DNA from 3 places in the Paenibacillus sp. J22P51 genome. Region 2 is predicted to be linked to each of the others. Evidence: riboswitches for the same ligand, from Rfam matches in the RefSeq annotation. Region 2 holds a riboswitch; each other region holds the start of a gene.
What was found. Region 2 has a riboswitch for cyclic di-GMP ahead of AC58QC_RS11245 (diguanylate cyclase domain-containing protein). Riboswitches for the same ligand answer to the same signal wherever they lie in the genome.
Positions count from the first base shown of each region.

Region 1: linked by a shared signal. The riboswitch ahead of AC58QC_RS22655 (IPT/TIG domain-containing protein) and the one ahead of AC58QC_RS11245 (diguanylate cyclase domain-containing protein) in region 2 are both predicted to bind cyclic di-GMP.
Region 3: linked by a shared signal. The riboswitch ahead of AC58QC_RS21095 (methyl-accepting chemotaxis protein) and the one ahead of AC58QC_RS11245 (diguanylate cyclase domain-containing protein) in region 2 are both predicted to bind cyclic di-GMP.

Region 1 is NZ_JCAUAZ010000012.1:102,926-113,498, reverse strand. Features, by position in the region: gene AC58QC_RS22665 (methyltransferase domain-containing protein) at 1-2,120, opposite strand, end outside; gene AC58QC_RS22660 (glycosyltransferase) at 2,486-4,378, shown strand; gene AC58QC_RS22655 (IPT/TIG domain-containing protein) at 4,531-7,731, opposite strand; cyclic di-GMP riboswitch class I at 7,808-7,901, opposite strand; gene AC58QC_RS22650 (hypothetical protein) at 8,079-8,453, opposite strand; gene fliS (flagellar export chaperone FliS) at 8,450-8,836, opposite strand; gene AC58QC_RS22640 (flagellar protein FlaG) at 8,842-9,234, opposite strand; gene fliD (flagellar filament capping protein FliD) at 9,252-10,573, opposite strand, start outside.
Region 2 is NZ_JCAUAZ010000004.1:69,597-80,169, reverse strand. Features, by position in the region: gene AC58QC_RS11280 (dihydrodipicolinate synthase family protein) at 1-566, opposite strand, end outside; gene AC58QC_RS11275 (aldehyde dehydrogenase family protein) at 600-2,066, opposite strand; gene AC58QC_RS11270 (extracellular solute-binding protein) at 2,108-3,625, opposite strand; gene AC58QC_RS11265 (carbohydrate ABC transporter permease) at 3,688-4,569, opposite strand; gene AC58QC_RS11260 (ABC transporter permease) at 4,586-5,521, opposite strand; gene AC58QC_RS11255 (malate:quinone oxidoreductase) at 5,920-7,428, opposite strand; gene AC58QC_RS11250 (phosphatase PAP2 family protein) at 7,906-8,568, shown strand; cyclic di-GMP riboswitch class I at 8,826-8,917, shown strand; gene AC58QC_RS11245 (diguanylate cyclase domain-containing protein) at 8,989-10,573, shown strand, end outside.
Region 3 is NZ_JCAUAZ010000010.1:184,310-194,882, forward strand. Features, by position in the region: gene AC58QC_RS21055 (ATP-binding protein) at 1-268, shown strand, start outside; gene AC58QC_RS21060 (P-loop nucleotide/nucleoside kinase family protein) at 734-1,261, shown strand; gene AC58QC_RS21065 (low temperature requirement protein A) at 1,323-2,411, shown strand; gene AC58QC_RS21070 (GNAT family N-acetyltransferase) at 2,436-2,978, shown strand; gene AC58QC_RS21075 (DinB family protein) at 3,159-3,614, shown strand; gene AC58QC_RS21080 (MFS transporter) at 3,699-5,039, opposite strand; gene AC58QC_RS21085 (autorepressor SdpR family transcription factor) at 5,209-5,487, shown strand; gene AC58QC_RS21090 (SdpI family protein) at 5,484-6,122, shown strand; cyclic di-GMP riboswitch class I at 6,330-6,421, shown strand; gene AC58QC_RS21095 (methyl-accepting chemotaxis protein) at 6,496-8,025, shown strand; gene AC58QC_RS21100 (bile acid:sodium symporter family protein) at 8,041-9,024, opposite strand; gene hflC (protease modulator HflC) at 9,205-10,077, opposite strand; gene hflK (FtsH protease activity modulator HflK) at 10,074-10,573, opposite strand, start outside.

The DNA.
Region 1 (10,573 bases), on a different contig from region 2:
TCAAAGCTGGCATCTTCAAAAGGCAATTTATTTACATCACCATAAGCGAAATCAACATTAGAAGCACTGTATACTTTTTTCGCATTGTCCAAACATTCCTCTGAAACGTCTACTCCCATTACAAGTTTTGCTCCTGCCTGTTGAAGCATTTTCGTTCCATAACCAGCTCCGCAAGCGGCATCCAGTATTACTTTGCCCTCCGCATATTTACAAGCTAATTGGTATCTATGCAAATGTTCTTCTAATACATTATTGTAATTATTTTTGACTTCTTGATTGATTACGAGCCTCTCACCGGTAAATACGACATCATTCTGTTCGATTTCTAAAATATTCTCGTCCGCTTTTTTTGCCAACCTGATTGAATCAGTTATATTTTGTATTAAATCAATGACATCGTCACTCTTATCCTTTATTTTATTTGCATAGCTTAAAGCCAAATCCGCTTCCCCAAATTCCGTTAGAACAATACTTATATTAATAAGTGTATCTTTATGAAATGGGTCTTGTTCATGCGCCTTTTGAAGGAAGGGTAGTATACAATCGTAATTTTTGTTTTCATACCCAGTAACCGCTAGAATGTTGTACATGTCTATCTTTTTCTCAACTTGTTTATCAATGAGCTCCATCACTTCAAGAAGAACTCGATTGCCTTGTAATCTTGTAACTATTTCTTTAGCATTCTCATCTACTTTATTTTCCTTATCGATTTCAAGTAATAACTCTATCAGACTTTTATTCTCTGTCGACTCAACCATTATCAGCATATCTCCTTGACTCTCTGATCTCCTCGCACTCACAAGGAATTTATATACTTCATAATATTTAGAAATCCCAACATCGTTTAATCTATTTAATTCTTTTAAGAAAAGTTCATCCTCTGTTCGTTTTGGCAAAGTAGTATAATTAATCTCTATATGTTTATAACCAGCATTTTCAAATAATAAGTTAATATCCATTGGAGACAAATGATTTACTTCCGATTGATTCAATACTCCGTCCATTTTCTTTTTAAGCACAGAAAAGTGAGCTGGATTGGGAATACTTGCAATGAGCATCCCATCTTCTTTTAAACACTTTCTAGCTAAATTCAACACATGAACAGGTTCTTCAAGTGCATGGATGTTATCACCGAAAATAACAATATCAAAATATGACTCAGAATAGCCATCTAAGAATTCATCAAAAGGTCGATCTGATACTTGGGCGACAAGATTAGATATCCTGCTAGTTATTGGGTTAGTCTCAATCCCATACAACTTCGCATTTGGATACTCACTCTTCACTTTAAGCAAAGTTCCTCCACAAGCGCATCCAACTTCAAGCACCCTAATTGCTGTATCTTTTGGTTTATTTATTAACATTAGAACATCTAGCCGTATTAGGTTGTCTACGTCTGGATCATATTCCCATTTATCTATAAATTTCAACTTGTTTTTAATCAATAAATCTGTGAAAATTGGAATATTTTCTCTAAAAGATACACTTCCAAAATGATGAATAAACGTGTCTTTACAAAGCATAAGTTTATACCCAGCTTTTCTAATTCGTAAAGAATAATCATCATCTTCATAATTGCCAGGAGTAAATATTTCATCTAGTAATCCGATTTGATCGACAACAGATCTCTTAACCAGCATGCAGAAGCCAATTAATTTTAACCTTTCTTCCCACATCAGAGGGTTAGAATGATTATATCCAGCCGCAAATATGTGCATTTCTTCTAATGATTGATAGTCAACTTCAATATTTTGATAGTAAGAACAGTTGTTAGTAACTGCTCCAACAGCACCTATATTATCGCTATGATACAGGCATAAAACCAGATTAGATAACCAATTTCCAGTCACTATTGTATCGTTATTTAACAGCAGGATATTCTCACCACTAGCAATTTGAATCCCCTGATTACAAGCTTTTGGAAATCCCAGATTGTCATCATTAAAAATAGAAATGACATCAGCTTGCTGTCTTAACCAATCTACTGTTCCATCTGTTGAATGATTGTCTACCACAATTATTTCATATTCATCAGATGGAGTATACGTTCTAATACTTTGAATACATTGTTGCGTATACTCAAGTTTGTTATATGTCGCCAATATTATGCTTGTTTTCACGTATGCTCCCCCACATCATTGCTATTTCATTCCTATGACATATATCGACAACTATGAATAAAATAATAAGAATAATCTTGTACTATCATATTCCAAACTATGAATCAACTTATTTATATCGTATTCTACAACTAGACTTGGTAGTCTAATGAATCATATATCCTTAAACCAGTGTAGCCTAGAATTTAAATTTGAACGACAAAAATCGAATTTAAAACTATACTATTTATATAATATTTTTCAACATTCGTTGATATGGCTAAAAACATTTTACTAATTAAAACCTAGCAAATACCGATAATAAAAGTGACTCGCCTAATTCATCTCCTTGGAGGAAATAAATGAAGCCCCTTCTTTCACTCTGTATGATTGTTAAAAATGAAGAAAAAGTACTTGAACGATGTCTTCTGAGTGCCAAAACCCTAGTCGATGAAATTATTGTTGTCGATACCGGGTCAACGGATCAAACCAAAGCTATTGCAGCCCGTCATACAGATAAAGTATTTGATTTTACATGGACAAGCGATTTCGCTGTTGCACGGAACGAATCAATCCGACATGCTTCAGGGCGTTGGATATTAATTCTTGATGCAGATGAGTATGTGCAGCCCACTGATCATGATAATCTTAGACAATATTTGCTGGAGTATAAGAGCAATAAGCCTTGTGGATTTTTGCTGAAAATTTTGAATTATGGCGGCAGTGGTTATGACGAATCAAATGTAATCGAATCGACAGGAGCACGCCTTTTTCTCAATGACCGATCCACTCGATATGTCGAACCAATTCACGAGCAGTTAACATCAGACTTCGGTACACCTTTGTTCACAGCATATCCATTTGTTATTTATCACACTGGTTACACGACACCGTTCGTTCAGGAAAAGAATAAATCAGAACGCAATTTGTCCATATTGGAGAAAATGAACGTAGGCGATAAGCGGAATAACCCTTATTTCTGCTTTATTCTCGGCAATGAATATGCAAGCGCCAAACGTGAGGATGAAGCACTGGAAGTTTACCGAAAATCCTTGGAATACAGCAACCCAACAGATACGTGGTATTTTTATCTACTCGAAAGTCTTATCACCATTGAAATGAAAAAGGGTCATTACGCGAGAGCGCATGAAAGTATTCGAACAGCCATTAAATTAATGCCTGATCGAACGGATTTCCTGTGTATGGAAGGCATTTTATTTGAAACTCTCGGGCTTTGGAACGCTGCAGAGTGTGTATTTCAGCAGTGTATTCAAATTGCAGAGGAAGCTGAAATGAAAGGTTCACCATATTGGATTGTGAAGCCGTCGTTCGGAAGGATTGTTCCACATCAATCTATTGCTGAAATAAGGCGCAGAAAAGATGATATCACAGGTGCGATCCATCATTGGGTGAAAACGCTCCAGCTTCAGCCAAAAAATTACGCTGTACTACAAAAATTAATGGATTATATGCTTCAAACAGAATCAAGCAATCAAGTGATGGATATTATTGAACAACTATATCCCCTTCACCAGCCCATAAATAAAATTTTATTACATAAAATGGCATTGAATATTGGTAGCTTTGAGCTAGCTTCCAAGTATTCAGAGAATATGAAGGAACTCAATTTCCGTTTGGATGATACTGACATCGTCCAACAAGATTTGCTGCTCCACAATTTGTCCCAGTTCACTATATCTTCTCTTCAGCAGGCATCCTTAGAAGATTCACTGGCAATTGCAGTTGCCATTGCACAGCAAGACATTTCGATAGCTCACGCAGCGATCGAAGACTCCACTGTCTGCGTTGCCATAGTGGAACAGGCCCTGCTGGCAATAGATAATAAATCTTGGAATACTGCTGTCCTAACACATCAAGAGGATAAGTTTACGCAAGCGCTACAACTGCTATGGCGTTACAGATATTCGGAGATCTATTTAACGCTTATGAAAAATATGGCAAATGAAATCATCTTAAACCGTATGGCAGACTGGTTTTTCCATGTAGGACTTAATGAGCAGGCCCTCGACCTGTATAGTGTCCTTCTAGAGAACGAATTGCTCCATGCCGAAGGCCTAAAAAATGTTGGAATATGGTATTTTAGTTTAGGAAATGCGGAAGAAGCTTACACTTTTCTAGAAGCATCGTTCAATATCGAACCTTCTGTTGATGTCATTGGGTTAATCAGGGAAAATGCAGATGAAGAAACTTACCGTAACTTTGCTTCGATATACTTAAAGCAATTTCCTGATCTGTCCGAATGTAACTTTCTGCAATAATAGCAACGGAGCAAATCATACACCTCAATCGTTTTTATAACTTATTCCTCCACATTATATCGTATTAACGCGACATTTAATTAAATCATCGTAAATAAAAGAAAGCCTGTTGATAAAAATCAACAGGCTTTCTCTATAAGTAATCAAGTATATTATTTATATTCGTATTGAACAATATTGCTTTCTTGACCGTCAGGATTCACTACCTTAACTCCCGTGAAACCAAGGCTTCCTGCAGGTGCAATTACTTTGACTTTGAGTCCTCCTGCGTAATAAGTTGCTACTTGGGCTAATGCAGACCCAAAGTAAACTTTAAGCCCTGATACGTACCCTGAACCAGTTAGGCTAACAACAGTTCCGCCAGCAACAGATCCGTTTGTTACACTCAGACTAGTAATTACTGGTGCAGGGGCTGCAGGTGGAGCATCATACGTAAATGTACTCGCCGCCGTTCCCCCTGATGGTGATTTAATTACTAGTGGAACTGATCCGGAAGTAGTGCTGCTTGGAGTAATGATCTTTACTTTAGTGCTTCCATAATAGGTACTAATAGGAACTGGTTTGCCATTTAAGCTGATTGTCATACTAGGATCAAAGTTTGTTCCGTCAATAGTGACTACAGTACCTCCCGCTAAAGGACCGTTACTTGGGGTCAAGCTAGTCACAGTTGGAACTAGTTGTTCATAGGTATACCCTTGTGTTAGAGTGAAGCTTTGTCCGTCAGGGTTGGTAACGGTCACATCTACCGCCCCGGTGCTAGTAGATGAAGGAGCAATTACCACAACTTTTATTGTACTTTTAAAGACTGCATTTACAGTTGTTGACCCAAATGTTACTGAAGCACCTTGTTGAAAATTAGCCCCAATAATAGTTATTCCCTCTCCACCCTGTACAAATCCTTTGTTAGGGGTTATAGAAGTAATTTGCGGGGCCGGCACAGGTGGTGGTGCAAGATAAGTATAACCTCCTTTTAAAGTACCCCCTTGCCCATCCGGATTCACAATTCTTACATCTACGAGTCCTTCAGCTACGGCAGCCGGAGCAGTGGCTGTTAAGTTCGAACTCGAAGTAAATCTAGCTACTATTGCTTCATTATTTCCAAAATAAACTTTTGCTCCATTTATAAAATTCTGCCCGTCAATAGATATAAATTCTCCTCCGGTCGTTATACCACTATTCGGAGTTAAATTTGTAATAACCGGTGATGGCGGTGGTGGTGGTGCAATAAATGTAAATCCTGAAACCAATGTATATTCTTGTCCATCCGGATTTACCACTTTTACATCTACAGTTTCTTCGACACTTGATACAGGAGATAGAACTTTAACTTTTGAAGTAGAAGTAAAAGTTGATATAGGTACCTGTATCGATCCAAAAAATACATTCATTCCATTAACAAAATTTGTTCCAGTAATAGTAACTACTGTGCCACCAATCGTAGGCCCAGAGTTAGGTGAGATATTTGAAATACTCGGAGCAGGTACTACGGGCAAAGCATTATATGTAAATCCATTAGCCAATGTCGCAGTTGTATTATCTGGATTTACAATTTTTACATCTACAGCTCCTGCATTTGCAACCTGAGGTGAAGTTACTTTGATTTTTTCACTTGAGTAATAAGTAGCGATGGGCGCTTCGTCATTGCCAAAATAAACTTTCGCACCATTTTCGATTTTCGTCCCTATAATATTAACACCGTCTCCACCAGAAACTAGACCTGTATTCGGGCTAACCGAATTGATTTCTAACTTAACTATCGGAGGTGCGTTATAGGTATAACCGCCTGATATCGTTAAATTTGTTCCATCTGGGTTTTCAAGGGAAATATCAACTGGACCTTCCGTAGTAGAAGCAGGGGCATACACTTTCAGATAAGTTGAGCTAGCATTCAAGAAAGTCTGAGCGGCAACGCCACCGAATTTTACGGTTATGCCACTCATGAAGTATTTCCCAGTGAACGCTACAAGATTTCCACCATCTAAAGGCCCATTATTGGGCTGTATTAATGTAACAACAGGATCCGCTTTATATTGATAATTTGTAGTTGTTTTTTGGCTGTCTGGATTGGTAACTGTTACTGTAACTGTTCCTTGAGCTCCTCCTGGAACAGTTACAGTAATCTGATCGCTACTCACAACATTAACATTTAATGCATCAGTATAACCAAAAGTAACAGTAGCACCTGGTCTAAACTTAGAACCGTTTATTGTGACTGTTTCTCCTCCTACAGGACTTCCATTATCATTTACTATTGATGTAATTGTTGGAGCTGGAAAAGTTACATTTATGTAAGTATTAGGTATTAACTTAGAACGATTTGCACCGGCGTAGTCGTTGTAAGTAATGTTCGATGTGGAAGTGGATACTGAAAGTGTTCCTGCTTTATTAGGATCCTTAGGTTTGATCTTATATTTAAAAACAAGATCATTATTTTTTAACTCTTGAAAATTCCAAGTTAATGTATTTCCTGATACTGTTGGTTTTGGGATATTGTTATCGTAGGAACCCGGTACAATATCAAAATCAGAAGAAACAGTATCGGTAACAACAACATTATATGCACTTGCTACACCAATCTCTTTTACGATATTGGTGTAAATCTCCGATAATCCTGTTGTACCAAGAACAAAGTGATGATGCTGTTCTGTTGTAGACATTTGTTTTAATAAAATATTAGGACCACTGGTATCTGGATTATCAGTAGGCGATAGCAAAGCAATTGTGTAAAATACAATACCTGCGTCTTTTGCAAGCTGCGCATTCTGTAATGCATACTCATATGGATTTTGACTAGGCAGAGTAGCTTCGCCATCAGTCATGATAACAATGACTGGCTGCGCATCAGGACGATGGTTGGAAAGCAACGCTATGGCTTGATCAATTGAATAACCAGTTGCTGTAGCTCCATTAGCAGATAAGGTGTTAATGTAGCTTTTTGCAGCAGCTGCATCAGTTGTTAGTGGAAACGTGCCTGTTACACCTTCTGAACTAAAATCCACTATGCCAACCTCATGCTTTGTTAGATCCATAAGATCAATAAAGCCTTTTGCTGCATCTTTAGCGGCGCTCATCTTGGTAACACCGTTACCATAACTAGTACCCATACTACCAGATTTATCAATAATCAGAATGACATCATTGGGCATAATTATGTTAGCTGGCGGTGTCCCCTTAATATTTAATGTAACTTCGGCTTCTTGCTCGGTAGTAATGGTAGTCGGGTTAACACTTTTTGAAACCGTTACATAATCATTCACTGCAGCATTGGCTTTTGATGTGAGCGGAACAGAAAATCCGCTAAAAGCTAAAATTAAGACCATTGTAAGCAAAAAATTCTTGTGAATTCTTTTCATTGTTCTTCCTCCCCTTTTATACTAGAAATAAAAAAAACAATAGCAGATTGCTATTGCTTGAAGAAACATTCAAACAGTTTGCAACCTGGCGATCATGAGTAGTCTATTCTGACTATTCAAGACCCATGGCTTTGCGTCCCTATATCTCTATAGGTTTGCCAAATATGCTGTTATTTTGTAGAAATCAAGCGATTACATAAGTAAATATTACCATAAATAACACACCGGTAGAACAGTTATTTTATTAAGTTATGACAAAAGTTTGGGTCGCATTCCCTAATATTTATTCCAGAAAGCCTTTCCAATCCTTTAAAAAAGATGGGAATACCTACCGGTTTTCTCATTTGTTAATTATGTTTATCTATAAAATAACCATCTATCTGTGTAGGTAATAATCGATAGCCATTCCGTGCCTTATGACCATTTTCAATATGTTTAATGTTGCGGGCCAACTCCAATTTGTAGCTATTCATCTTCTCATTTAATCGGGCTTGCAGATCAATGCATTCTTTAACTACTGCTATTAATTCTTGCGAAGAATTTGACTTACTATAATGAAAGTTAAGTTTGTCTATTTTCTCTCGAAGCTCATTTTGCTCTATTTGCAAATTATTTAGCTGTTCTATTGAATCATCCATTCCTAAATCTAGCTCCAAAACTTTTTCTATAGAGTGCTTCAATGTAACGAACAAGGAATCAGGTGCGCTTTGAATCTGGATCATACGGTTACCTTGTTATTCGACTTAATAACCTTCAGAGCTTCAGACCATGTATCCCTTAGTTCTTGAATAAAATCTATACATATTTGAAGACTTTCAACATCCAATTGAACATTTGCATAGATTAATTTTTCTTTAATATAGTTGTATAACGCTGATAATTGCTTCGAAATCTCATAATTCATGTTTAGTGTAATTAAGAGTTCATTAATAATATCTTGAGCTCGAGTGAGATTACTATTTTTTAGCTCATAATCCTTTTTATTCATCCCATCAAGAGCCTGCTTCATAAATTTTAAGCAACCATTATAGAGCATCAAAGTAAGTTCTCCTGGTTGGGCAGTATTAACCTGAGTATTAATGTAAAGATTCTGTGCTTTATTCATTGTTGTTATCCCCTCTCATCAAAAATAGCGCCACTAATCTCCTGTAACTTGTCCATTAAATCCAGGAATTTCTCTGGTGGCACCTCTCTAATTACCTCATTAGTCTCCGCATTGAGAACTTTTACCACTATATCCCCAGTTTGCTTATGAATACTGTACTGAAATTTCTTTTCTACACCCATAATTGATTGATTGGCTTTATTAATCGCTTTGATAACTGCCTCATCAGCAATGGACAACTCATAACTTTTTTTATGCCTTAACTCAACATAGGAGGAAGAATCAACTGAACTTGAATGATTACCTTCTTGGATAGTATCACTCTTATATGCCTTTGTAACCACATCAGTTATTGTTTGAGTAACACTTCCTTTAGCTGAGATAGAATTTATGTTCATCTGTAATACCCCCTATATTATTTGAATTGCTGAGACAACCATGACATTTGACTGTTTCCATTAGCAACAGCCTGATCCATAGCGGTAAATCTTTTATAGTAGTAATCTTCTTTACTGCTTAATTTACGATCAAAAGTACTAATACTATTCTGCATGTCATAAAGCCTTTTCCCTAAATCGGTACTTATGTCTGTTGAAATTCCACCGACGCGTCCAGCTTTCTTGACTAGGTCGCTCAGACTGTTGTTTACTTGTTCATATAATGCTTGTGCAATTCCTTTTTCATCCAAAACATCGTTCGATGATTGGTTAGTAAAAAGGTTAATTACACTAGTTGGATCTTGTGATAATGCTTGTTTTAATTTGGTTTCATCGAGTTTTATTTTACCTGCATCAATAGGATTATAAGCTGCTGCAGGAGAAACCGTAGTTATACCAACTTTATATAGTGCATTATATGCTGTAGGAATATTTTGTACCGTTTCGGTTAATAATGAGCGGAAATTACTCGCGGTTTTTGATAATATCGTATCATTATGCAAAAGACCTGCCTTCGCCTTATTTTCCCATAAAGTAATATCAGTATCCTTCATACTACTCTTTTGCTCATCAGTTAATGGATCATAACCTTTTACTTTTGTATCGCTTAATCTTTGATTAATGAAACCAATCATATCATTATACTGAGTCACAAAATCTTTAATTTTACTCAGAATAGCATCATTATCTTTTGTAACAGAAACTGTTACATCTGATGTTGTCTTGCTATTTAAAGAGTAAGTGACCCCATCTAATGTAAAGCTGTTAGAATCTCGTTTGGATGGTACTCCATCAATTGTTACATCAGCATCTTTACCCGATACTATCGTTGAATTCATTTTTATAGAGCTGAGAAAATTACCACTTCCAGATTGAAGATCAACCTGTGCGGTTGCACCTACTGTTTTACTACTAAATGTAAATGAATCACTAATTGAATCATAGCTCATATTTACATTGGCTGCGGAACTGTTCACTCTTGAAATAATTGAGCTGAGTGTGTCTGTATCCGTGTATGATATTACTTGACCATTTACTTTAAAATCAAATGTCGAACCTGCTGGAGTTATAGTAAGTGGAGTCGAGAACTTGGAAGCAATGTCCTTTAACTGAGCTTTTACATTAATTTTATAAGATTGTTGATCAACAAACCCCAAGTCCGTTATGCCACTGTTTCCAGATACCGCACCTATGACTACTTGCGGTAGGCTTCCACTTGACCCATTCGGTACAATTTCCAGCTTGCCCCCATTAAGGCTAGCGTTAATTTTATTTGCACCAAAAGCATTATCCAACTGTT
Region 2 (10,573 bases):
CAGGCGATGTTGTACGCTGCGCTGATTTTGCGTACAGTTTCGGTAAAACGAGGCAGATCGTTGATGGCATACTTCACACCCACGCATTTATCCAGCGGTGCCAGACTATACAAAATATCGTCCGAAACATGAGCATCTTTCAAATAAAGAATGGACGGAATATCCAGGCTTTCAATCACATTACGGTAATAGGACACCGCACCTGGCGTCGTGATGTAGGGATGAATGGGCTGATGGATCATCACACAATCCGCACCAACCTGCCCGGCATGCTTACCAAGCTCTACCGCAGTTTCAACGGAATATCCGATGCCTGCCATGACAATAGCGCGATGATTTACGATCTCAACGACCCGTTTGGTCACTTCCTTTGCTTCTTCCAGCGTTAACGCATAGAATTCGCCAGTGTTTCCGCAAGGCACAATCACTTCGGTACCATTGTCCAGCAAGAACTCAATATTCGCTTCCAGTCCTTCCCAGTCAATCCGGCGCGTCTCTTCATCAAAAGGTGTAATATTGATAGCTGAAATCGTTTCCAGCCTTTTACTGAATGCAGCATAATCCATCTGGGTTCTCTTCCTTTCGTTTCACTCCAACTACTATGGTGTAACCACTACCGTTTTGACCTGTGTGAAAAACTCGATGGCCGCTCTTCCTTGTTCACGAGAATACGAACTGGAAAGCTTCATACCGCCAAAAGGAGCCTGCGGTTCAACACCGGCAGTTTCACCGTTTACCTTAATCAAGCCTGCCTCGATACGGTTTACAAAGTGATGAATATGCTTTTGATTTTGTGTGAAAACTGCAGCAGCCAATCCATAACGAACACTGTTAGCAAGATCAATCGCATGGTCGAGATGATCGGCCTCATTAATCACTAAGACTGGACCGAAAATTTCCTCTTGAGCCAGTGTAGATTGCGGGTCTACATTATCTAGAATCGTAGGCTCAATATAGTACCCTTTGGCAAATTCGCCTTCCGTCTTCGCTTTACCACCAGCAAGAACTTGGGCTCCTTCCCGGATACCGTTTTGGATAAAGTTAAGAATCGACTCATATTGACGCTTAGATACAACAGGTCCAAGATAACAATCGTTTTTCAGCGGATTAGACAACTTAATACGGTTCGCCCGCTCAATTAACAATGAGGTCAATTGTTCCTTCACCGACTTCTCAACAATCACGCGGCTAGTAGCCGTACACTTCTGACCCGCAGATCGCATAGCAGCGCTAATGATGACATCTGCCGCTCTTTCCAGATCGGCATCCGCAAGTACAATTGTCGCGTTTTTCCCGCCCATCTCCAATTGATATTTCGCATGACGGGACGACGCGGCTTGCGAAACTTGTTTGCCTACGCTATCCGAGCCCGTGAATGAAATTCCTGTCACATCAGGATGATCTAGAATTCGCTGTCCGACAACGGATCCTGAGCCGCTTACAAGCTGGACGACGCCTTTCGGCAAGCCGCTCTCTTCCAAAAGCTGCATGAGTTTGGAAGCCGTTATAGTGGAATGTTCTGCAGGCTTCCATACGACTGTATTTCCGAATATTAAAGCTGGCGCCATCTTCCATACAGGAATGGCAACAGGAAAATTCCATGGAGTAATAAGACCAACGACGCCAAGCGGTACACGCGTCGTGTATAAGTGGGATACCCCATCTGTGGATGGCAATACCTCGCCGATGCTACGAAGTCCTTCGCCTGCGTAATAGCGGAACAGCACGACAGCACGATTAACTTCACCTCTTGCTTCGCCAATCGGTTTACCCATCTCAGCAGTGAGAAGCTGTGCCAGCTCCTCAAGATGATCCTCAATCTTTTGCGCTGCTTTAAACAAATAATTTGCTCTTTGTGTTCCTGACAAACTAGACCAACTCGGAAGCGCTTGCTTTGCACTCACTACAGCTAGATCAACATCTTCCGCGCTCAATTGAATGCTGCGTCCTACTAACAACTCCGTATTTAGGGGACTGTAATGATCTTTAGAAGGGCGGCTGCCGGGTTCTACCCAGCAGCCATTGATGTAAGCCGTTTTTTCGATGACATTTACATTTGTAAGCATGTTCTCACTCCGTCTCTCAGTCTCTATATTGAATGAACTCTCTATTTCTTCAGCTTGTTGTATTCTGCCGTATATTCAGCAATAACCTTCTCGCCGCCAGCTTTCATCCATTTATCGAGTTCTGTCTGCCAGCCAGCATCATCGATTTTACCCATAATATATTTGGTTTGGGCGTCTCGAATCATATTATCAAGCTCTCCGCCTTTTTCAGCGTAGGTCTTCGAATTAAACGTCAGGGCCACATTCGGAACAACACTTTTCAAGTTTTCTTGAGCGATCTTCGAGCCTTTCGCTTGAAGATCGGTTTGCTTCAATGGAAGACCTTTTCCTGCTGTTTCAAATGACGGCAAGCTGTCACGGTATGGTTTCACTTCAAGGTTGAACGTTGTCAAATCCTTAATTTGACCTTTACCATCATCTGTCTTGGTAAAATGTTTGCCTTCAATACCTCTCGTCAGCAACGTTGACATCTCAGCATCTAACATCTTATCGAAGAAGCCTAATAGACGCTTCAGCTCCGCTTCTGTCTTAACGCTTGATTTAGGGAAAAGGAAGAAGCCGTTGTTCCCAGACTCAGCTGGCACTTTAAGTCCAGTTGGTCCTTCGAAAGGCACGACATCTACAACTGCAGTCGGCGTAGACTTCAGAACGTTGTCAGAAGAGAGCGCTGCCGCTGTTGCTACCGTGTTAACACGGATGCCGACTTTACCCGCATTCCATTTATTATCGGAATCAGCTGTTTGCACGATGGAGAAATCCTGATTAATTAATTTTTCCGAATACAATCTTTTCAACAACTTCAATGAATCCATATAAGGCTTCGTCATAAATTCAGCAACGATTTTCCCATTCTCCACACCCCATTTGTTAGGTGCGCCATTCGGAACAGAAAGACGAGTCATGAAGCTGCTGCTAAGAACTGGATCATTATAGTTTTTATCTAGGAAGAATCCGTAAGTATCCGCTTGACCGTTCTTATCTGGATCTTTTTCTGCTACGGTTTTCGCCATATTGTACCAATCATCAAGCGTAACTGGCGGCTTCAATCCGAGGGTACCAAAGAAGTCTTTACGGTAAATGATACCGGCACGTCCAATATCACGGTATAACGGCAGTCCATACAATTTGCCATCCACTTTAATGTTGTCGTAATACATCGGACTAAGCTCAGATAGATTCTTGTAATCCTTCAATAGCGGACCAATTTCCCAGAACAACCCAGACTGAATGGCATTAAGTGTCGAAGCGTTAGCTTTCACTTTAAAGGCTTTCGGCATTTCGTTAGAAGCAATCATGATGTTCTTTTTATCTTCAAAGGCAGCATCTGGAATCCATTGAATATCGATTTTGGCATTCGTGTATTTCTCTATGGCCTGCTCAATATCACTGCCTTTTTTAGGCGCTTCCCCAACCTGAGGCGTTGCGATGGTCACCTCTAGAGGCGTGTTATCCACCGCCGTTTTCTCCTCTTTCTTCGAGTCTGTCGCGTTTCCACATCCAGCAAGTGTACCTGTTGTCAATGCGATGGAGCAAAGTAGAGCCATATACCGTTTTTTCATCTTTCTTACCCCTCCATAATTATGAATAATATGGTACATATGCAAAGATAAACCTTAGTAGGTTATCCCTTTACCGAACCTAATAAAACGCCTTTTGCGAAATGCTTCTGTAAGAACGGATATACGAGAACAATTGGTATTGTCGCGACCACAATGGAAGCCATCCGAATCGTTTGGGGCAAATAATCCGTCGGATCGGACTGTGAGGTCGAATCTCCAATTTTATCTTGAGACATGAGAACAATTTGCCTAAGCACAACCTGTACCGGCCATTTCTCAGAATCGTTGATATAAATAACTGCATGGAAGAACGTATTCCAATGTCCCACCGCGTAAAACAGTCCAAAAGTCGCCATAGCTGGCATGGACAAAGGCAGCACGATTCTGAATAAAGTACCGATATCGTTACAGCCATCAATTCTCGCAGCATCTTCCAAACCATCTGGAATTTGCTGAAAAAAGTTTTTCAGAACGACTAAGTTAAACGCACTGATGGCTGTTGGTATCATAAGAGACCAATATGAATTGATCAGGCCGACCGATTTAACGACAAAGTAGGTCGGGATCATACCGCCACTGAAAAGCATCGTAATGAGAATCAGTAACATAAAGGTCTTACGCCCACGTAATGTGGCCCGAGCCAATGGATACGCTGTAAACGAAGTGAGTATAAGATTGATCAATGTTCCTAAAACGGTTACATAAATCGATACTCCGATACTTCTAATCATGGTGTCTGTTGAAAAAATATATTTATACGCGCTAAGCGTAAATTTGGTAGGTATCAAAAGCAATCCGCCCTTGACAACCTCCGAAGGAGCTGCAAACGATACCGAAACAATATAGACAAACGGTATAATAGTGATCAAGGAAATGAGGGTTAATAACGCATAGTTAACCCAATCGAATACTTTATTGCTTAATGTCTTGTCATTCGTTGGCATTGTTTATCTCCACCTCCTAGTAAACGCCTTCTTCGCCAAATTTCTTCGCTAGTCTGTTCGCGCCGAGGACAAGTACCAGCCCCACTAATGATTTGAACAAACCAACTGCTGCACTGTAACTATATTGAGCCTGTGTCAAACCCTTCAGATACACATAGGTATCGAACACTTCGCCCACTTCACGGTTCATAGAGTTCAGCATAAGGAAGATATGCTCAAAGCCTGTATCAAGGAAGCTGCCCAATCTTAGAATAAACAGAATCACAATCGTGCTGCGGATAGCAGGAATCGTAATATGCCAGAGTTGACGCCAGCGACCAGCCCCATCCATCCGAGCAGCCTCATACAATTGCAAATCGACGCCAGATAAAGCGGCTAAGAAGATAATCGTCCCCCAACCTGCCTCTTTCCAAATCGATTGCGCAATAATCATGGGTCTAAACCATTCTTCGCTTAGCATAAATGAAATTTTCTCAAACCCGAACTGCGCTAGCAATTCATTAACGATGCCACCCTCTGTTGTAAATAGCACATAAAATATACCCACCGCGACTACCCACGAAATGAAATGCGGCAAATAGAGCAGTGTTTGGACGATTCGTTTGAACATCTCTCTTCGCGCTTCATTTATCATGAGAGCTAATAGGATCGGAAGCGGAAAAAAGAAGACTAAATTATAGATGGCTAACAATAAAGTGTTTCGAAATAGTGACCAGAATTGAGGCTCCATAAAAAAACGTTCAAAATGTTTAAAGCCAACCCATGGACTGTTTATAAATCCGACAAAGGGCTTATAGTCCTGAAAAGCCATGACCAGACCAAGCATCGGCACATATTTGAATACGACGAAATACAAGATCCCGGGAAACAAAAGTAGATACATCCATCGATCTCTTATGAGATCTCGTACTAGCTGTGATCGTTTAAATGAGCTTAATCGAGCTCTTTGCATTTGTGCTTCTAAGGGTTGCGGCACTCGACTTCCTCCTGACTGATATGTTATTGGCTTCCCATGTATAATAAGTTATCAAATGAATAACAGGCTATCGTACTCATTTAACTTCTTTTATTCGAAGTATGAAAACCCTTACAGGACGGGGGTTTAGCGGATGCGAGATCTTCAAGTTATCATTCTTTGCTGTAATAGTAATAATTTAGCTGCTATCTTCATTCCGTTATATCGCACGAAAAAGCCCATAGTTATCATCCGAAAATTCTAGTTGATAACTGTGGGCTTTCTGTCTCAATTTAATACATCTTCCTGTAGCCGCGGCAACAAAAGAAAAAAACCTTGATTTAACAAGGTTTTTCAAAAATTACACTATGATGATACATTAACTAGGTATTATCTTACGTTTGGCGTGCTACCTGTAATGACCTGTTTTTGTTTAGACCAAGCGTCCGCGCGGTTGAAGTATGAATTTCGTGGACCAGCTCTGGGTTTTTCATTAGTGACACGCCGTAAGAAGGAATCATTTCTTTTATTTTCGGTTCCCACGCTTTGATATGTTGCGGGAAGCATTTTTTTACTAACTCAAGCATAACGGAAACGGCAGTAGAAGCACCTGGAGAAGCGCCGAGCAAAGCAGCTAATGAGCCATCAGCGGCACTAATAACTTCCGTACCAAATTGAAGCGTCCCTTTTCCGGCAGCGGTATCCTTGATAACTTGTACACGTTGACCCGCTACGACTAGATCCCAATCCTCGCTTTTGGCATTTGGTATAAACTCGCGTAACTCTTCCATGCGCTTTTCTTTCGATAACATGACTTGCTCGATCAGGTATTTGGTCAATGACATGTTTTTAGCACCTGCCGATAACATCGTCACGAGATTATTCGGTTTGACGGATGTGACCAAATCAAACATTGAACCGGTCTTTAGAAACTTTGGTGAGAAGCCGGCAAACGGTCCAAATAGCAACGATTTTTTGTTATCGATAAATCTTGTGTCAAGATGCGGAACTGACATTGGTGGAGCTCCAAGCTTAGCTTTACCGTATACTTTAGCATGATGCTGTGCGATAACATCCGGATTTTTACACACCATAAATATTCCGCTTACCGGGAATCCGCCAATATTTCTCCCTTCGGGAATGCCGGATTTTTGCAGTAAATGCAGACTTCCGCCTCCGCCTCCGATAAAGACGAATTTGGCAGTATGACGCTCGACCATACCTCTGTCGTTCCGTACCTTCAATTCCCAAGAGCCGTCGTAAGTACGTTTAATATTATCAACACTATGTCTGTATTTAATATCGACATTTTTACTCTTTAAGTGGTCAAACAAGATGCGCGTTAAAGCACCAAAGTTGACATCCGTGCCTGCGTCGATTTTGGTTGCCGCGATAGGTTCATTCGCTGGTCGGCCTTCTATAATAAGCGGAATCCATTCCATCAATTTGCGAGGGTCATCGGAAAATTCCATCCCTTGAAACAGAGAATTCGTTGACATCGCTTCATAACGTTTCTTTAAAAACGATACATTCTTCTCCCCCTGTACCATACTCATATGAGGCAACGGCATGATAAAGTCCTGTGGATTACGGATTAGCTTGCTGTCTACAAGATAAGACCAAAATTGCATGGAATCCTGGAACTGTTCATTGATTTGAATAGCTTTGCTAATATCTACAGATCCATCTGGTTTTTCGACAGTGTAGTTAAGCTCGCACAGTGCCGCATGTCCTGTTCCTGCATTATTCCACTCGTTAGAGCTTTCCTCTCCTGCAGTTTCGAGCTTCTCAAACACTGTAATTTCCCATTCCGGTACTAATTCTTTCAGAAGTGTCCCTAATGTCGCACTCATGATTCCTGCACCAATTAAGATGACGTCTGTTTTAGTTTCTCTGTTGCTCATTATTACCATCCTTATACCCTAAAATTTGCAGAAAGGATGTAGGCGCCACTCCTTAGGCGCTACAGCAAGCCAGGGCGCGACCTAGTCATACACCTTTCTGGATCCATGATAAAACACTCGATTAAAATATTTATTTACTATTATATGATAGTTATAAGCTATACGACAAGAAGTGCGTAGAAGAAGTCTTACCGGATAGTCCTTATGGCGTGGAAATCACTCGCGGGAATGAGATAATGTCCTTGTCAGAATATGTGGAGACTATTATGGCGAGGAGGACTGGAGACTACATGAGATGGCGGGAATGCACAATAAAGGAAACAAACACCTTACTTATTAGCAATAAAAGTATTCCCAAATTCATTAAAAATAATAGCTAGTTCATTCGCGAATGTGGCTATACTAACAAATGGGTATCCCGACCTATCCATTCACCCACCTATTTGATTACACCTAGAAATTGGAGCTATCTTGATAATGAATTCTAAATTAAAAGTCACCATTTTTCTTATTTTGAGCATACTCACATTAATTAGCTTTAGCGTGGTGGCCTCCATGTTAAAGGGGCAGTGGATCGCAGCTTTTGACAGTGGTATCATCTCATATATTCAAGGGCTGGAAACGCCATGGTTAACTTCCATGATGAGGTTGTTTACATACATTGGTTCGTCGCCAGTTGTCATTGTCATTTTCCTTGGCAGCTTGTTTATTCAAATTAAATTCCTGCATCACCGCAAAGAATTAATTCTGTTTGGAATTCTACTTATCGGCACCGTAGGTTTGAATCAGCTTCTTAAAATCATCTTTCAGAGAGAGCGCCCCTCCCTCCATAGGTTAATTCAAGAGACGGGATACAGCTTTCCAAGTGGTCATTCCATGGCAGCCTTTGCCTTATATGCTTCACTAGCGTTTCTACTTTGGAGACACCTTCCCTCAAAGTTTGGCAGGACCGTGGTCATTTTGAGCAGCATAAGTATGATTCTTCTCATTGGTATTAGCCGGATCTACCTCGGTGTCCATTATCCTAGTGATGTTGTAGGTGCCTATTTGGCAAGTGGATTTTGGTTCACGTTCATCGTTTGGCTATTTCAATGGTATATGGAGTATCGCTATAACAAAAATAAGGCAAGTAGTAGTTAAAATTCTTCACCTCCCCCTTTCTAATACAAGTATTTTATGTCATCATCCAGTAAGCCTCATAAACACGGATTAGTCACTTCTAACGTGACTAATCCGTGTTTTTTACCTATAAAGTAAAAAAATGGTTCGTCTTTACCTTTCTTTATTATATTCGACAAAAGACCGCATTTATCGCTATATACAGGTAATTTTTACCTGCTCTATAATAGTTAAATAGTAGTAGATGGAATGGGTACTGAAGTACAGATAAACATGAAAATCGAAAAGGGCAAATCATCGGAAACGATGAGACGCAAAGCCATGGCCTAACGCATGCCAATTCGGATGCTATGGTTGACAGGTTGCCGAATTTGAAGGGATGATCCTTTATTCGGGATGATCCTTTTTTTTATGCCGGGACAATAGTAGGAGGGATCTCTTATGCATAATTCGCTATCGGAAAGTTATAATTTCGTGCTTGTTCTGCTTTCGTTCGTTATTGCGCTGCTTGCCTCGTTTACGGCTTTGAATCTAGCTCGGAAAGTATCCACTTCGGAAGGATGGCACCAGAAGAGCTGGATTATATGTAGTTCCCTCGTGATGGGTGTAGGCATATGGTCCATGCATTTCATCGGGATGCTAGCTTTTCATTTGCCCAGTGGCGTGACCTATGATATTTCGATTGTCAGTATCTCCATTCTTGTAGCGGTTGGAGGTGCACTGGTCGGACTTGTGGTCGCCTTCCAAGCGAGCTCTATCCGTTCGAGGTTCCTTATTGGCGGTACATTCATGGGGTTAGCAATTAGCGGCATGCATTATATCGGTATGGCCTCGTTACTACAAGTGACTACTCACTATAAGCTCGTACCGTTCACGTTATCGATTGTGATCGCCATACTAGCATCCATCACGGCGCTTTACTTCTTTTTCAAACGGAACCATCACCGACTCTTCATTAGTAGTCTTATTATGGGTATAGCGATTACAGGTATGCACTATATGGGCATGTCATCCGCTGTGATGACGTTTCCTCCGGTAACACTTCCGCATAGTGCCAATGCTGTGAATATGGACTTCATTATCGTGGCTATGTATGTGGCATTTGGAACGCTGCTCATCTTTGCCATCAGTTTTATTAGCTCGCTCTCTGTGGATCGACGATTGGCGGAACAGATTGCGCTTAAAGCTTCTATATTAGAATCAGCCATCGATTGTATCTTCATGTTCAAATCTCAGGGCTGGATCATTGAATTCAATCCTGCAGCAGAAGCCATATTCGGCTACGCGCGCAAAGAAGCGCTGAAACGTACGTTATTCGATCTCCTCTTTCCTTTCGATCAAGACGGACAAGATGCTGCTTTGTTATATCAACTGTTAAGTCAGAAGGCCGATTCCGTCATTGGCAGACGCTTTGAAATTATCGCGTACCGATCAGACCGCAGCAAGTTTCCGGCCGAAATTATCATTACGGATATCATTTATGGGGGGAAAACGATTTATACGGCCTACCTCAGGGACTTAACGGAAAAAAGGAAATCAGAAGAACTCATTCATCAGTTAGCGTACTTCGATCATTTAACTGGATTGCCTAATCGCAATCAATTCAATGAGCTGTTCCAGCATACTTTAGCTCACGCCCAACAGCACCATGAGACCTTAGGCGTTATGTTTCTGGATATTTATCGGTTCAAATGGATTAATGATTCCTTCGGTCATCTGGTTGGGGATCACACCTTGCATAAATTTGCTGATTTACTCTCTAGTTGCTTACCCGAGAATGGGACCGTCTCTAGATTAAGCGGCGATGAATTTATCATCTTGCTTCCCCAAGGGAATCAACAAACGATTAGAGAGCAAGCCCAGAACATCATCGCTTTGTTGGAGATTCCTTTTAACATGGATATTGGGGATATTTATGTCTCTACGAATATTGGTATTTCGATGTATCCCTACGATGGCGATACACAAGAGCTTTTGCTCAAGCATGCAGACCAAGCCATGTATGCCGCCAAGGATCTGGGGCGAA
Region 3 (10,573 bases), on a different contig from region 2:
GTTTATCAATGAGAAAAGGCAGCCCTATCTGCGAAAATTATCCGATGCGGTCATCAAGGAGTTTGCTGAAGCTAAGGCGTTTCCAGCGTTCACAGGTGATCCCGAGGCGGCGAGCCACCGGGATGAACTAGAAGCTGCGATTCGTGAGTTGTGCCATGCGGAGCCCAAGGTATTTGCTAGATTGAACCCAGAGCAGAAGAAGGTGCTTGCTCACCTGATGCATTTCGTAGGTTCAGAGGAACGGCAGCGCTTGTTGGCGGCTCTATAATGGGTACTATAAGAGGCTGGCCTACCCTCGCATGTTCCACCAGCGGCAGACCGGAAGAAGCGTATACGGATTCTATTCCAGTATTTGAATAGGATTGTGTTGCGTAGCTAAGCTGCGTCCTCAAAAGGGCGTGGCTTTTTTTATATCGAGCAAACTAACTGGATTTTCTCCATCTATTTCAACCATAATCGCGATATTTGGTGAATTAGCTGTGTTTTCTACAGTTATTTCTCATAATAATGGCCGATTGTCCATAATTGATATAAAATAACTTCATATTTTCCATCTGTCCCCTGCAATCAGTTGATTTCTTTAAAATTAGCTGTAGATTATACAGGTAAACGCTGGGCCGGAGCTACAGGATTATCCATTTTCATCTCGAATACTTGGAGACGGCATTTTTTAGGGGAGAACGTGAGGCATGAGGGGAGAGCTTCATAACGCCAGCGGTAAGGAGTGTTAACCATGCAAACTGTCTATCTGTTATCAGGACCAGCGGGAGTGGGAAAGTCCACGACTTCACGGGCTTTGGCCAAGGTCTTGCCAAATTCAGCTTATATTTCAGGTGATGCTGTTAGTCATATGCACGTGAATGGCCGTGAGAAACCATGGGAAAGCCGATCTGAGCTATCACTCATTTGGCATAATATTTGGCGGCTTACAGCTAATTTTATTGCACATGGCGTAGACGTGATCGTCGATTATGTGACATTCCCTGGAGAAACAGAATGGCTCCAAAAGCATTTAATGGAATTAAATGTTAATATCGTTTATGTTGTTTTGTGGACGGACAAAGCGACTCTTCTGCAAAGGGATCAAACGAGATTACCGCAGCATCAAATGGGTGAACGCTGCCTAATTCTCATCGACGAATTTGAGAGCTCTGGATTAGAGTCGAAACATCTTCTGGATACGAGTCTACTCCGTGTTGAGGATTTGAATGAGATCATAGAGGACATTCGGAGTAACGCTAAATATAGGCTTAAATCGTGAAATTGCTGAAGGGAGCCTTACAATGAACAATCACGCATCAGGGCTGCACCACATCAAGGCAATCGTCGAGAAAAAGGTGACTTGGCTCGAGCTGTTTTACGATCTGCTATTTGTCGCGGCCGTGTCCAAAGCGAGTCATGTCCTGCTGCATGTGCATCATGGAACGATCCCGCTCGAGTATTTGAGCAAATTCGTCCTCATCTTTATTCCAATCTGGTGGGCTTGGGTGGGGCAGTCCCTTTTTGTGAATCGGTTTGGGCGGGATAGTACCTCGCATCGTATTTTTCTCATCCTGCAATTATTTTTCGTGTTAATTATGACGGCTAGCCTGTCGGTCGATTTTGATCAGTATTTTGTGCCATTCCTAATCGGCTACTTAGGTTTACGGGCGATGACGGCTATTCAATACCTAGCTGTACATAACAAAGAGGAAGAACATCGACGCCACACCGCCCGTTATTTAGGCAGCCGTTTTTGGATTGGGCTTGCGATATCCGCGCTCTCCCTTTTCTTTGATTCGTGGATTCGATACGTTGTTTTGTATGCGGGCATAATGGTAGATATACTGCTCCCATTAATAGGGCGAAAATATTTGGTGAAAAGTCCGATCAACACGCATCACTTATTAGAGCGCTTCTCGTTATTTACCCTTATCCTGCTGGGAGAATCGGTTATTAGCATTCTTGCCGTCTTGCAATCGAGTGATTGGACATGGCAATCCATTGTGTTTGCTTCCATCACCTTTCTATTAATCATCGCGATGTGGTGGCAGTATTTCGAGAATGTGGAGAAGAAAGTGAATAAGGCGCTTGAAACGGCCGGGCAAACCATCATCTATGGTCATTTATTCATTTATTTATCCTTGTGCATGATTGCCGCATCCATACAGCTGTTATTCTTAGAGCAATTGAATTATACGTTTATGCTAAGCTTTATTTTTGGTTCTGTGCTTCTGTACTTTTTCTCAACATCTCTTGTTTTTCATAAGTATAGACATGCACATCAACGATTAAGATTAGCCCATTTAGCGCTATTTATTGGGGTGCTTGCCGCATTTCTTGGGTTGGATCTGATGTTCAAAATGCCAAATTACGTACTCATCGGAGAAATGATGCTTTTCTTTGTTGTCTATGCGAAGGGAACGACTTAATTATCACTTGGAGGGGAAAATGATATGCGCGTAGAAATTAACGCTGACCTTACACTCAAATCACTCGAACCAAAGGATGCCGAAGCTCTATTTGCATTAACCGACAGCTGTCGTGAATACCTGAGAGAATGGTTGCCATGGGTGGATGCGACGCAGAATAGCAATCAATCAATAGCTTTTATCCAGCACTGTCAAAATCAAGAGGCATCCAATAATGGCTTCACTGCTGGCATTTGGTTCAAAGGAGAGTTCGCAGGCTGCGTCGGATTTCACCCGATCAATTGGGCTAATCATTACGCCAGTTTGGGGTACTGGTTAGGGGAAGGCTTTCAAGGTCATGGCATCATGACGCGTGCTTGCCAATGGGTTGTAGATTATTCGTTTAACGAGCTGGGCTTAAACCGAGTAGAAATCAGATGTGGGGAAAGCAATTTCAAAAGCCGGGCCATTCCTGAGAAATTAGGGTTTACGAAAGAAGGTCAGATTCGGGATGCCGCATGGCTGAACGATCATTATATCGACCTGATTGTGTATGGTATGCTGAAGCGTGAGTGGAAGAAGGGTTGATCTGTCGAAGAAAAAAGCAGGTTGCATAGGCAACCTGCTGTCAACTGTCCGGGGAGAGAGAGATCCCTCCGCTTTGTTAAGCAGCGCATTGTGCGGAAGTGTCAAAAAGTGTATCCAAGTGTCATTTAAGCTACAATCAAAATACAACAAACATTAATTCATCCAGGAGGTTTGAGAAAGATGAGAGATTCATTTGTTTTCGATTTGGTAGACAAACATCGCGGACGGATGCTGCAGTTGGTTGAAGGATGCCCTGCGGATAAACGCAGCGTTATTCCTGCTGGCTTTAATAATCATGTACACTGGCATATTGGTCATATCCTGACGGTGAGCGAACGAATTATATTCGGTATTTCTGAGCAACCGACAGTGCTTCCTGCCAGTTATATGGGGTTTTTCGGCAATGGCACTAAACCAGCGGATTGGAAAGAAGAACCGCCTGCTTGGGACGTCATTGTGGCACAGTTGAAGGAGCAGGCTGAACGGATTCGTGCGAGTTTGACGGATAAGCTGGCTGTACCGGTCAAAGAGAACTTTTTCAAAGCAAAAACGATTGATGAACTGATCCTCTCGAGTATTCTACATGAGGTTAATCACGAGGGCATGATTGCCTCGATGCTGAAAGTATTAAAATAACAGGGCTTCGTATTCGAAAAAGGCACCTTCACCCCGAGATGGGGAACGAAGGTGCCTTTATTCATACGGAACGTGTTTTCGTTTTTATTTGGCTGCTGCGCTATCCTCGATACCTACCCGCATCTCTGAGAGCCTGTACCACAGAAGCATTCCGAGTGAACAAAGCCCGACGACGAATAACAAACCATAAACATGCTTGTACGAATGTAGGAGCGACGTATTCCGCTGGATTTCAAGTAGAATGCCGCATAACGCTACCGACATGGATCCTCCAAAAAACTGGATCAGCTGCATAAGTCCCATGCCAGAGCCAATTAAATGCTTCGGCAGGATGCGTGAAGTCTCATTATTTAACGATGCGATTGTCGCGGAAAATGCAGGCGAGAAACAAAGATAACCGAACATTACGACAAACGGTGAAGCACCAAGCAATGACGAGAATGCGATCATCACCAGAGATAAAACCCCGTGGCCGATGAGTAGAAATCGCAGATTGCCGAACCGATCAATCCAGCGGCCGACGAAGCGGGTTAGGAACGCGGACAGAATCGCTCCTGGTGCAATCGTTAAACCGATGATCATAGCGGACTGATGGAACACCTTGGCGAGAACGAGTGGCATTAGAAATAGATTCCCAAGGTTCAGAACCAAGATGCAGAACCCGATTACTACAAGCTTACGAAACGCTGGATTCGCAAGTAATAAGGGGTTTATGAACGTGTTACTTGATCGTCTCAGGTGCCAAACATGTACACCAATGGAAATGGCACTGATGGCAAGCCACACGCCAGAAATCTGCGTGACCGCGAGTAGCAAGGTCGCGGCATTGACTACCGTCAATAGCGCCCCTAGCATGTCAAATCGGAACGGTACAGGCTGTTCTTTGGGAAGCAAGCGTAAGAGAAGGGGAAGAATGACTAAGACTAGACAGGTAATGGCGAACAACCCATTCCAGCCAAAGTATTCACTTATCAAGCCGCCAACGATTGGGCCGAGCCCGAAGGCCATTGCGCTGCCCGCAGAAATCATGGCAATCGCGGAACCTCTTCGTTCAATCGGGATATAACGGCTGGCGAGAACTAATCCAAGACCGGCCATCACCCCTGCGCCTGCGGATTGGAGAATACGTGCCGCCAGCAGGGTGTGGAACTCCCTTGCGAACAGTCCGAATATCGAAGAAAGTCCAAGCACAACTAGCCCTACGGTGAGGAGTTTACGTATCTGTACCACATCCGAAAGTCTACTGTATATAACCGTAGATAAGGCATAGCCAATAGAATAGCTGGAAATGACCCAAGACCCGAGATCCGCCGTGATGCTGAGATCTTGAATAATACTGGGAATGGAAACGTTGAACATCGTCGTATTCATAACAACAATGAACAAGCCAATCGTCCAAACGGGCATTACAATTTTATCGTTCATGTGGATCCATCCTGTCTGACGTGAGAAGTACGATGATTTCTTTATTATAAACCTACATAGTCTAATAACCAAAACAGATTAAGGCACATGCCAATTGACAGGCGGAAGAAATGGAGGTAATATCTTATTATATATTTAGATAAATATCTAAATAAGGAGGATCGGCCATATGAATGAGGCATTTAAAGCGCTAGCGGACCCGACTCGTCGTGAAATTCTACAGCTGCTGCGGGAAAAAAGTATGAATGCTGGAGATATAGCTGATCATTTCAAGATTAGTAAGCCGAGCATATCGCATCATTTGAACCTGCTTAAACAGGCGGGACTTGTACTTGATGAACGTCAGGGACAACATATTATGTATACCTTGCATACTACCGTTGTTGAAGACGTCATTGGATGGATGTTTAACATCCTTAACAAAAAAGATGAGGAGGAACAGTTATGAAGAAATGGAGGGAGATTTTATTAGTTGTGATTAGCCTTTCCCCAGCGATAGGGGGCTTGGTTCTGTATAATCGTCTTCCGGACACGATGGCGAGCCATTTTGACATGAATAATGAAGTGAACGGAACGATGAGCAAAGAAATGTTGCTTCTCATGCTGGTGTTACTGGGTTTGCTGCCGCTATTCATGCGGGTGATGAGATCCATCGATCCGAAGAAAGCGAATTTCGAGAAATTTCCTGCGGCTTTTGAGGTGACGCGGTTCGGGGTTACCATCCTTTTAGCTGTCGTAGGTTGGGCGGTCATTTGCTTTAATTTGGGCTACAGCTTGGATTTTCAGAAAATCACCATGATTTCGCTAGGCGTGTTGTTTGCCGTTATGGGGAACTTTTTGACGCAGGTGAAGCCCAATTATACGTTTGGCATTCGGACGCCGTGGACACTCGCCAATGAAGAAGTTTGGAGAAAAACGCATCGTTTGGGCGGTCCGCTTATGTTGATTGGCGGAGTTGTATCTTTTATCGCTGCGTTCTTAATGACCTCCGTCGCGATCATCGTCTTCATAGCAGCAATAGCAATCAGTTCCTTAACTCCAGTCATCTACTCCTATGTATTGTTTAATCGTCTTAAGAAGTAAATAGGCTCTATGTAGGCTGCCAGCGAATCGTTGAGCAGTCTTTTTCACATGTGGTCAATAATTTTCGCTAATCGACAAAATCTTACAAAAATCGCTATGTACACATGTGGGCTTGCTACCTATAATTAGCAATAGGAATTGTGCCTTTAGTCGGGTGTCTGAAGTAGTAGATGGACGAATGAATGGTTCTTATTTTGAATATTAACCTAATAGAAAAGGCAAATCAGTTGGAAACGCTGAGACGCAAAGCCATGGCCTAAAGCATCCATAATGTATGCTACGGTTGACAGGTTACCGAGTTAGATGGGAGCATCCTTCATTCGGGATGGTCCTTTTTCTTTTATCATTAACATTTTCTAGGGGGAAGCTTGTCGTGAAAGCAAAAAAACGTGTCATGCAATTCATTGTCATCGGAACATTGATCTTGGCTTTACTGGTACATGGCTTATCGAGCTTTATTCATGGGTCCATGGACCATGACGCAATGGTTATACTTTCTCCCACTGCTTCTGTCCTACTTCAATGGCTATTTTGGTTGCCCATTGCGCTTGTCAGTCTGAGTGTTATTTTGTATGGATTACATAAAGATCATGCTTGGATACCATTCCTTCACGCTTTGTCACTTACCTTTAGCAGTTTCTCAATTATTGCCGGGGGGAAAGGCATGGTTGAGTACCACTTTTCGATCTTCATGGTGCTGGCCATTCTTATGTACTATGACAACATTAAGCTGCTATTGCTCAGTACCGTGTTATTTGCAGCGCAGCATCTATTGGGATATTTATTCTTTCCAGAGCTGGTGTATGGGGTAAAAGTCTATGCGTTTTCAATGGTTGCCATCCACTTGGTGTTCGTGATTCTATTTATCGGTGCAGTTATTTACCAAATCGTCTCGAATCGCAAAAACACGCAAGCCTTCGAATTAGCCCAAAACGATAAACTGCAGCAAACCGTCAAAGACATTATTGAACGTCTCTCCGATACGTCGCAGGAAGTACGGATGAATTCAAATGGACTGTCAACACAGTCCTCCGAACTGAATCGCTTAACCTCAGAAGTCGTTCAAACCATGAACAAGGTGGAGCAAGCGGCGATCAATCAAGAACAAGGGGTGGAAGTCAGCAGAAATGCCGTTACCGAAATGTTAAAAGATACTTCCCTCATCGCAGAGAACTCGTCGAATGTCTCTGAAATCTCTAACCAGGCTGCACAGGAAGCTGAGAAAGGCAATGAATTGATCCAATTGGCTGTTCATCAAATGCAATCGATGAATAGCACAATTCACACGACAGCCGAAAAGGTGAAAGTGCTGGGTGAACGCTCCGAAGAAATTAATCAAATTGTTAACTTGATTACAGATATCGCCTCGCGTACGAACCTGCTTGCCCTGAATGCAGCCATCGAGGCTGCTCGCGCAGGAGAGCACGGGAAAGGCTTCACGATCGTTGCCAGTGAGGTCCGTAAACTTGCTGAACAAACGAGTACCTCTGCCAAACAGATCGCGGATCTCATTCAGGATGTTCAATCCAATAATCAGGCATCTATCGATTCTATGGATCGTGTGATTGTGACCTTCGAACATGGTAACGATGCTGTCGTTGCTGCGGGTCGTGCTTTTGAACATATTTTAAAAGCCGTTCATTCTATTGCCTTACAAATGCGTGATATTCAAGGGGCATCCCAGCATGTGTCCGCAAGTACACAGCAATTCAGCGTGACAATGGAGGAAATTTCGCATCTATCTACACAGCTAGCGATGAACGTGAAATCCGTAAGTAAACGGACGGACCAGCAGGATCAGCTCATTTGCAAAACGTCGCAGCTGGCGGAGTTGCTAGGTGGTCTGAGTGATAAATTAAATGACATTATGAAGACGACAGAGCAGTCATTCTCCCAAACCTAGAGTTCGACAATCCATTTACATCTGTTTAACGCTATTAACTTTTAAGCAGGGTGTATCGCTTTTCAACGCATATTTCCGATTCAGCAGAAAGCCGAAGAGGGAAGCAAGCGATTGCTGGAACAGCATGCCAAGCACGACAGGAATCGCAACGGGTGGCGGGAAATAAGCTACAGCGAGTACCGCGCCCGCACTAATATTACGCATACCACTGTTAAAAGTAAGGGCGACCACGACATCTTGTTCCCAACGGAACAGCCTAGCGACAAGCCAACCGATCATGTAGCCCAGTGAGGCTACGATGAGCACAAATGCTGCCAACCCGAGTAATTTAGCATCGAAGTCTCGTAAATACGGAGCAATGACAGAGCTATTAATCGCGACGACGATGCCCATGAATATTTTAGAAAAAGGACCTAGACGGCCTCCCCACTGCTCCTTAATTTTCCCCCGCGTCCATTGATTCAGCAGCATCCCGATGAGTGAAGGAACGACGATCATGAAGAAAAGGCCTTTCATCATGGCCAAAGTATCGAGATGCACTTTGGTGCCTACCAATAGGGAAAGTGTATACGGTACGACGAACGGTGAAAGGATCGTATCCATCAGAATGATCGAAAGCGTCAGCACAATATTGCCTCGATAAATCGCCACCCACACGAAGCTTGTAATCCCAGTTGGAATGGCTGCGGCCAAAATAAGTCCCGTAATGGTCAGCGGTTCGTGACTATAAACAGCATGTCCGAGACCTAGTGCGATAAGCGGCATCCCGACATGTAGAATAAATAAGGTGGCAAGGAGCGGCAGCGGTTGAACGACAACCTTGATGAACTCTTTGAAGCTGGAGGAGATACTCCCCGAGAAGGTCATAAAGGCGAATAACCATGGTGATAGATAGGTAAACCCAGATAAGTGACTCCCGAGCAGAACCCCGATAAGGACACTGATGGGTGTGATGAGCGGCAAAATCCTTTCTAATTGACGATTCAACTGAGGCAGCATCTAGGTGAACATCCTTTCGTGACCAGTTCAGAACGGGTGCAGTAGTAAGCCGATTTGATTATGATCTTACAATTGTAGCAGATCAATAAACATAAGATAAGAGTCGATTGGACGAAGGTTAATGACATGAATAAAAAAGCATGCCATCCCGAGATGAGCATGCTTTGAAAAGTCACTTATTTATTTACCAAGTAAAATTTTCGTGTAAGGGGAATCAATAGGCAGCATAATGACCGGCTCCCCTTTGAAGGAGACTAAGTAACTATCCAGTGTACGATAGAAATTGTAAAAGGCAGGGTCCTTGCCGTAAGCAGTGTTATAAATTTGAGCGGCTTCCTGCTCACCTGCGGCCACAATTTTCTTCGCATCCGCTTGGGCCTGAGCGATCAACTCGCTTGCCTGTCTGTCAGCCTTGGAGGTGATTTTCTTCGACTCTTCATCCCCCTCGGACAAGTACTTCGCCGCAATGGATTGACGGTCGGAGATCATCCTTTTATACACGCTTTGCTTGTTTGAATCAGGCAGATCAGTACGCTTGATGCGCACATCGACGATTTGGATGCCGTAGTTATCGCGTTCCATCAACTCGGAAACTTCCTTCGTAATCTCATCGTTCAGGTTACCACGCTGCGTATTTTCGCTAATGATATCGCTGTAATTGATTTCCGATAATTTCCTTCTAACCGTGTTATACACAGCGGCATCAATGCGTTCTTCCCCGCCTGTGATCGATTGAATCGTGCGCAGGAACTGCTGAGCATCATCAATTCGCCATACCGTATAGTTATCAACTTCGATTGGTTTTTTATCTTTTGTCAAAATGGAAGTAGGCTTGCTGTCATATACCATTTGATATTTAGGCAGCGTGCGAACCGATTCTATGAATGGGATTTTAAAATGAATGCCTGGCTCGGTTTGGATCCGAACAGCTTCACCGAACTTGAGAACGACGCGGTACTGCCCTTCCTTGACAATAAAAATAGAGATCAGGAAGAAAAAGACGAGAACGACACCAATGATGGATCTAAAAATCCATTTGCCTTGTAAGGTCATTTCGCAGTTCCTCCTTGCGTCTGGCCGGTTGCAGCAGCAGGTGTGCGCAGCAGCTCATTAATTGGTAAATATTTGACCGTTTCGCCAGTGCTGTCACTGATGAAAATTTTGGCATTCGGCAATATTTTCTCTAACGTCTCGATGATAAGCCTGCTTTCCGTAACCGATTTATTATTGGCATACTCCGCATAAAGGGCGTTAAACTTCGCAACATCCCCCTGCGCATTCAAAATACGTGATTTCTTCTGTGCCTCGGCATTCTCAATAAGTGCTTGAGCGTTGCCTCGCTCCCTAGGAAGGATATCATTTTCGTATTTGGTCGCGACGTTAATCTTCGTGTTTTTCTCTTCGCGTGCGTTGGTGACATCTTTAAAAGCATTTTGCACATCGCCCGCTGGCGGCTCGATATCTTGGAACTTCAAATCGACAATATGGATGCCTGTTTGATATTTGGTCTGCATCTCGATCAGCCGTTCTTTAACCTTGCCTTGGACCT